2 regions of the Arthrobacter sp. UYNi723 genome follow, and region 2 is predicted to be linked to the other one. Evidence: predicted binding sites of a transcription regulator. Region 2 holds the regulator's gene; the other holds the start of a gene.
What was found. Region 2 encodes LexA, which represses DNA repair genes until DNA is damaged. Its sites were predicted from a motif close to TCGAACANNTGTTCGA; they were not measured.

Region 1: the regulator LexA is predicted to act here: its motif matches at 1,424-1,439, upstream of ACVWY0_RS10220 (DUF6504 family protein).

Annotation. Positions count from the first base shown of each region.
Region 1 covers NZ_JBSRZM010000010.1:132,563-135,965, forward strand. The annotation lists gene ACVWY0_RS10215 (DNA polymerase III subunit alpha) at 1-1,033, opposite strand, end outside; gene ACVWY0_RS10220 (DUF6504 family protein) at 1,030-1,365, opposite strand; gene ACVWY0_RS10225 (hypothetical protein) at 1,520-1,909, shown strand; gene ACVWY0_RS10230 (chorismate mutase) at 1,965-2,285, opposite strand; gene ACVWY0_RS10235 (VOC family protein) at 2,305-2,727, shown strand; gene ACVWY0_RS10240 (SOS response-associated peptidase) at 2,752-3,403, opposite strand, start outside.
Region 2 covers NZ_JBSRZM010000024.1:27,473-30,875, forward strand. The annotation lists gene ACVWY0_RS17005 (ATP-dependent DNA helicase) at 1-1,285, shown strand, start outside; gene lexA (transcriptional repressor LexA) at 1,376-2,122, opposite strand; gene ACVWY0_RS17015 (LysM peptidoglycan-binding domain-containing protein) at 2,472-2,912, shown strand; gene ACVWY0_RS17020 (histidinol-phosphate transaminase) at 2,991-3,403, shown strand, end outside.

The sequences.
Region 1 (3,403 bases), on a different contig from region 2:
ATATTCCGGGGAACCGCCTGCTGATCCCGGCCTCACAGCGCTGCACCAGTTCATCGTGCGGGTCCTGGCTGATGCCAATGACCGATGCCTCGGGGACCACCGGCTGCTTCCAGCCCATGTCAGTCACCGGGTCAATCCGGCAGAAGTCGGCGAGCGCCTCGGTCTGCGCCATCAGCTGTTTGAGGTCCGCTGCGCCATACCCTGCGGCGCGGATGATTTCCTTGCCGAGCTGAAGCATCTGCGCTGATGATTTGAACCAGGCCTGCCCGTTGGGCTGGAGCAGCGGTTCGGCCGCGAGTTCGGGGAGGGACTTCAGCGTCCGGGCGGAGTCGAGCACGTCAGCTGTGGCGGCCCCGTCCTCTGCGCAGTAGCGGACCGCATTGGTGAGCACGGCCGGTACGTGGTGTTCTTCCGCGAGTTTGAGCATTCGTACTGCGTGGGCGGTGCTCAGGGGTGCCCCGGGGGCAGTGAGCTGGGAAACGACTTCCGCCACCAGGGTTCTTGGGGGCATGGCGTCCAGCCAGCTTTTGAAAAGAGTGCGCGGACGAAGGTAGCGCCGGCCGCTCATGGCCCGTCCGACGTCGGAATCCGGGCCGATCAGGACTGTCAGGACCGGTTTCAGGGTTTTGGGGTCGAGCGTGCGGGAGGCGAGTTCGGCGCGGGTGACCGCCACGGGCACCGCTCCCCCGGCTTTGCCGGAGGTGCGGGCATGGGCATCGGACACCAGCCGGCACAGTGCGCGGTAGCCCGCCCCGTTGTTGTGTCCGCGGGCGAGCACCACCACCCTGCCGGCGAGCTGGGTGCGGTGGTCGCCGTCGTCGTCGAAAACCGCAAGGTCCACTCCTACGATGGGGTCGATGCCGGCTTCCATGCAGGCTTTGAGGTGTTTGATGGTGCCGTAGAGGCCGTCCCGGTCCGTGCAGGCGAGCGCGGTTGCGCCGTCCGCGGCGGCAACCTGGGCCAGTTCGTCGGGCCAGGCCACGCCATAGTGTGCGCTGAAGGCCGTGGAAACGTGAAGGTGGGAGAAGCTCATGCTGTTTGGGGCCGGAGGGCGTCGTGGATCCGCAGGAACCTCCAGCGGCCGCTGCCGACATGCCTGCTCAGGTCCAGGGTGAGCGGCTCTCCTGCATCCCGGGGGCCGGCACTCCGCGGGTCCTCCCGCACTTGGACGCGCCAGATTTCGTGGTCCACCAGCCCCGGCCCGCTGCCGAGCGGCGCACGGCGTTCCTCGGCCCACCACTGCCGGCGTTCATACCACCGGACAGGCTCGGCGCACACCGTGTAGTGCCGTCCGGCCCACTGGAGGTTCAGCGGCTGGCCGGCGGGGGTGCAGACGACGTCCACGGACTCGCTGAACATACCCATGGGCGCCTCCCGGAACTGAACGGAGCTGATGCAAAATGCTGATGCAAAAGCAAGGTATTCGAATACATGTTCGAATACCTTGAGTCTACGACGACGCTCCGACAAAACCTAGACAGGGGTGGACGGACGGGCAGCAGGGAGGCAGGATTGTGGCATGAGCACCAATGACGCACTCCTCAAGCACGTAAGCATCAAGGCCCAGGACGAAAAGCTCGTGGCAACCTTTGATATCGACGGCAACATACCGGGGGCAGGTGCGTACGTAGTGGGACTGGTGGCGGCGAGCCCTGATTACTCATCGCAAAGACGCTTGGGCATTGAGTTCATGAACGGGGAGGCCATTGCCTTCTACTCGTTCAGTCATGACCAGAGCGCCGAGGAAAACTATGATCTTGGCGGCGTGACGCACTCGGGCAGCACCATCACCGGCAACTTCCCCGTCGCGGCCGTCCATGGCCTGGGCAAGGGCCACATTATGTCGGCCTTCAGCGAGGCTGACGGCCGGGAGTTCCAGTCGGGCGTCGCCGTCGACGAAGCGCTCTAGGGAACACCGGGGCAGGTGCTGCCGGAACCGTGTCCGGACAGCACCTGCGGCAGCGTCAGCTGCTTTCTCTGTGGACCTTCATTTCGAGTTTGATGAACCCCGAGATCATGGCCCGGTAAGTTGATTCCACAATGTCCGGATCAATGTCCTTCTTTTCCGCGGCGACCCGGACATGCTCGATCACCCGTTCCACCCGGCCGGGGGCGCGGACTTCAGCGTCGTCCCCCTTCAGGGTTCCGGCGATCCGGATCAGGCGTTCACGCCGCGCAATGAGGGTGACAATCTGCTCGTCAACTTCGTCTACCGCAATCCGAACCGCAGCGAGCTGTTCTTTGTCGGCCAAAGCGTCCCTATCGTTTCCTTGAATTGTTGCCATCTTCTGACAGTATCGAAGCATGCAGCCCAGAGTCGACTTCATCTCACTAGGCGTTCACAGTGTTGACGCCTCCCGCCGGTTCTACGCGGAGGGCCTCGGCTGGCCTGTCCACCGCGAGTTTCCCGGTGATGTGGTGTTCATCCAGGTCAACCACGGCCTCATCCTTTCCCTGTGGGACGCCGCGCAGATGCACGCCGAGGCGGGGGTAAGTGTCCCCGGCCCGGTCCCCTGCATCACGCTCAGCCACAACCTGCCCAGCACCGAGGCGGTGGACCGGGTCATGGCGGAAGCGGCATCGGCCGGGGCCACTATCGTCGCCGCGCCGGTCACCCAGCCCTGGGGCGGGTACAGCGGCTATTTCGCCGATCCGGACGGCTTCCGCTGGGAAGTTGCCTACAACCCCACGTGGACAGTGGACGACGCCGGCAAGGTCACCGTTTAGGGGCATGTCGCCCCGAGTGCCGGTTTAGAACAAGGCTTCCACCGGCCGGATCAGTTCCGGGGAGTTGTTGCGTACGTTGCCCACCTCTGTGCCGACCGAATCCACATGCCAGTCGGCCGCGACTTCCTTCACGTGGGCCCGGACCAGGTCCACGAGGAAGGCGGCGTCATCGATCTGCGGATCAAGCCACGACGCCATCGTGGCCCGGTCCATGGGCAGCGGCACGCGGTCGTGCAGGGCGGTGAGCTTGCCGAAAATTGTGGACTCGGCACCGGGCGGCGGCGTATCTGCCGTCAGGATGGATGTGGAGAGCATCCACCGTCCGGGATCGCCCTCGGCCTTGGACGGATCCTTCCACCACTCATACAGGCCCGCGAACACCAGCCCGCTGCCTTTGCCTGGATGGACGTAGTAGGGCTGCTTGGCTTTGCCGGTGCCCTGCTTCCATTCGTAGTACCCGTCCGCCGGGACAGCGCAGCGACGTGACTTCACGGCCTTGCGGAAGGCCGGCTTCTCCAGCACAGTCTCGCTCCGCGCGTTGATCATCTTGGGGCCGATACCAGGATCCTTCGCCCAGGACGGCACCAGGCCCCAGCGGGCAACATGCAGCTGCCGCACGGGGCCGTCGTCGATCAGCCGTTCCAGGACGATCGGCACGTCGTCGGTGGGCGCCACG
Region 2 (3,403 bases):
ATACGACGTTGTGGTGGTGGACGAGGCCCACGAACTGCAGGACCGCGTCACCGGGGCGGTGTCGGGTCAACTCTCCGTGGCAATGGTCCACGCTGCGGCGTCGGGCGCACGGAAACACACGGCCATCACCGTGGATGCGCTCAACGCCGCTGCCGCCAACCTGGAACTCGCCCTTGCCGGAGTGCCCAACGGGCTGCTCCCCAACGGCCTCAACGACGAACAGCTGGACTGCGTGGACCAGTTGCGTGAGGCCTGCCGCGCTGCCCTGTCCGATTCCAAGGGTGACGGCAGCCAAACGGCCGACGGCGGCCGGCAGCTCGCGCGCTCACGCCTGATGCTGATCCTCGAACTTTGCGAACGGCTGATTGTTGCCCGGGAAAACCGGGAAGTGGTGTGGTTCTCCCGCGCAAGTTCCTTCGATCCGCAGCATGGCTATGCGCAGCCCGACGAGTCCGCGCCGGCCCTGGTCAACATCGCGCCGCTCAGCGTTGCCGGCAAGCTCCGCGAGGGGCTTTTCGCCGGCCACACCGTGGTGCTGACCTCTGCAACGCTTGCCATCGGCTCAGCCTTTGAACCGGCTGCCGGCGGCTTGGGACTGGTGGGGGAGGGCGCGCCCAGCTGGACCGGGATCGACGTCGGATCGCCCTTTGACTATCCCAAGCAGGGGATCCTTTACGTCGCAGGGCACCTCCCCAAGCCAGGCCGCGGGGCGTCGCCGGAGGCCCTCGATGAACTTGAGGCGCTGATCCGGGCGTCCGGCGGCGGTGCCCTGTGCCTGTTTTCGTCCCGGCGTGCGGCCGAGGAGGCCGCTGAGGCGATGCGTCCCCGGCTTGGCCTCAGCATTCTCTGCCAGGGCGACTCCACCATGACGGCCCTCGTGAAGCAGTTCGCCGACGAGCCCGATACCTGCCTGTTCGGCACCATGTCCCTGTGGCAGGGCGTAGATGTTCCGGGTGGATCATGCCGGCTGGTGGTGATCGACCGCATTCCGTTCCCGCGGCCGGATGACCCGCTGATGACCGCACGGTCCCGCGCCGTTGCGCAGGCCGGCGGAAACGGCTTTATGGCGGTATCGGCGACCTACGCGGCCATCCGCCTGGCCCAGGGCGCTGGCAGGCTGATCCGTTCCACCGGAGACAAAGGCGTGGTGGCCGTGCTTGATTCCCGGCTTGCCACCGAGCGCTACGCCGGATTCCTCCGCGCCGCGCTGCCACCGTTCTGGCCCACCACGGACCGCAAAACGGCGTTCGCCGCCCTGGAAAGGCTGGCCGGGAAGGGCGCCTGACTGAACGCGGATCCTGCGAGGGTCCTACAAGCCAGGGCCCGTCCTAACCAGGGCGCTTCCTAGCCAGCGCGTGCAGCGCCGGCTGGCGTCCTATAGCGACCGCAGGACCGAGACGACCTTGCCCATGATTGTGGCGTGATCGCCCAGGATGGGCTCGTACTGGGTGTTCTGCGGCAACAGCCACGTGTGGCCATCGCGCTGGCGGAAGGTCTTGACGGTGGCTTCGTCGTCCAGCAGGGCCGCGACAATATCGCCGTTGGAGGCGTCTGCCTGCCGGCGGACCACTACCCAGTCGCCGTCGCAGATGGCAGCGTCCACCATGGAGTCGCCGGCCACGCGCAGCATAAACAGCTCACCCTGGCCCACGAGCTGCCGGGGCAGGGGCATCACGTCTTCCACCACCTGATCAGCAAGGATGGGCCCGCCAGCCGCGATCCGGCCCACCAAAGGCACCATGGCGGTGTCCATGGCAGAGGGCAGTTCGGTGACCGTTCCGCCGATGCCGTGCAGCACTGAGGGCTTGGTTGTCCCGTTGGACTTTGTGGACCCGCCGTCCAGCGTCAACGGCATCAGGACTTCCATGGCGCGCGGACGCTTGGGGTCCCGGCGAAGGTATCCCAGCTTCTCCAGTTGTGAGAGCTGGTGGGTCACGCTCGACAAACTCGCCAGGCCCACGGTGTCACCGATTTCACGCATCGACGGCGGATAGCCGTTGTCATTCACCGAGCGCTGGATGGTTTCAAGGATCTTCTTTTGGCGGGCGGTGAGCCCCTTGGGGGTCCGTTGGGGCTGGCGGCGCTGCGGTGTCGCCTTGCCCTCGGCGGCTGGTGCTGCCATGTTCGCCAATGCCTTTCGGTTGTCCGGCTCCGCTCCGGCCGCTGGTGCCTGGAACGCCCCGGGGCTGGTGTCGGAGTTGATTGTCAGACCCTGCTGATCAACTACAGAGGTGGTTGTTCTTTGATCCAAACGTAGGCCAGCCACAGGCCTTTTTCAAACATTTGTTCTAGCGAGTCTCGACAATATTCGTTGATAAGTGCTAAAAATGAAGAAGCAAAGTTCGAACATGTGTTCTACTCGTTGCTTGCGGATTCGAATATTCGAATTTATGGACGGCTCAGGCCGGTACCGGCAAGTGGACGCGGAGGGCGCGCCGGGCAGCACAGTATGGTCCAGGAGGGCTCATTTCATGTCAGCTATATCTGCTTCGCAGGACTCGCGTCCGCAGCTCATTTCCGTGCAGGACCTCACCTCGCGGCAGTGGTCCGCACCCGTTTCGACGTCGGGTTCGGCGCCAAGGCAGCGCAGGGAATCGTTGCCGCCGCTGCGCCTGACCCGCAGGGGCCGGATTGTCCTCATCGGCATCCCGCTGGTGATCCTTGCCGCAATCCTGCTTTCCCTGGCGGGTTTCCTCAACGCCCCGGCAAAGGCCGCCGATTCTGCCGCCGACCTGTCACTGACGCCAACAGTCTCGGTCACGGTGCAGGCCGGCCAGTCACTCTGGGCCATTGCCAGTGCGGTGGCGCCCGAGCGTGATCCCCGTGATGTCATCGCGGATATTGCCCAGTTGAACAACCTTTCCGCCGGGGGCGTTGTCCCCGGACAGCAACTCTTCGTCCCCACCAGGTAAAGAGCCTGCAGGCTCGGGCGTGTGCCGCCGCAGGCCGTCACATTTTCCGGCCGTCTGCTTCGGACCTAAACTGTTCAGGTGAATGACCAGCTAGAGCGTCTGAACAGACTTCCCCTCCGGACCAACCTCCGCGGACTGACCCCGTACGGTGCCCCGCAGCTGGATGTACCTATCCTGCTGAACGTCAACGAAAACACCCATGGCGTCCCGGCGGACGTACGAGCCGCGATCAGCGTGGCCGTGACGGAAGCCGCGGCAGGCCTCAACCGCTACCCGGACCGTGAGTTCACCGAACTCCGGGAAGCGCTGGCCGAATATCTCGGCCACGGTCTGGATGCAACCAACATCTGGGCGGCCAACGGGTCCAACGAGGTCCTCCAGCAGATTCTCCAGGCATTCGGCGGACCCGGGCGCACGGCCCTGGGATTCCCGCCCACGTACTCCATGTACCCGCTCCTGGCCAGCGGCACGGACACCGGGTACATCGTCGG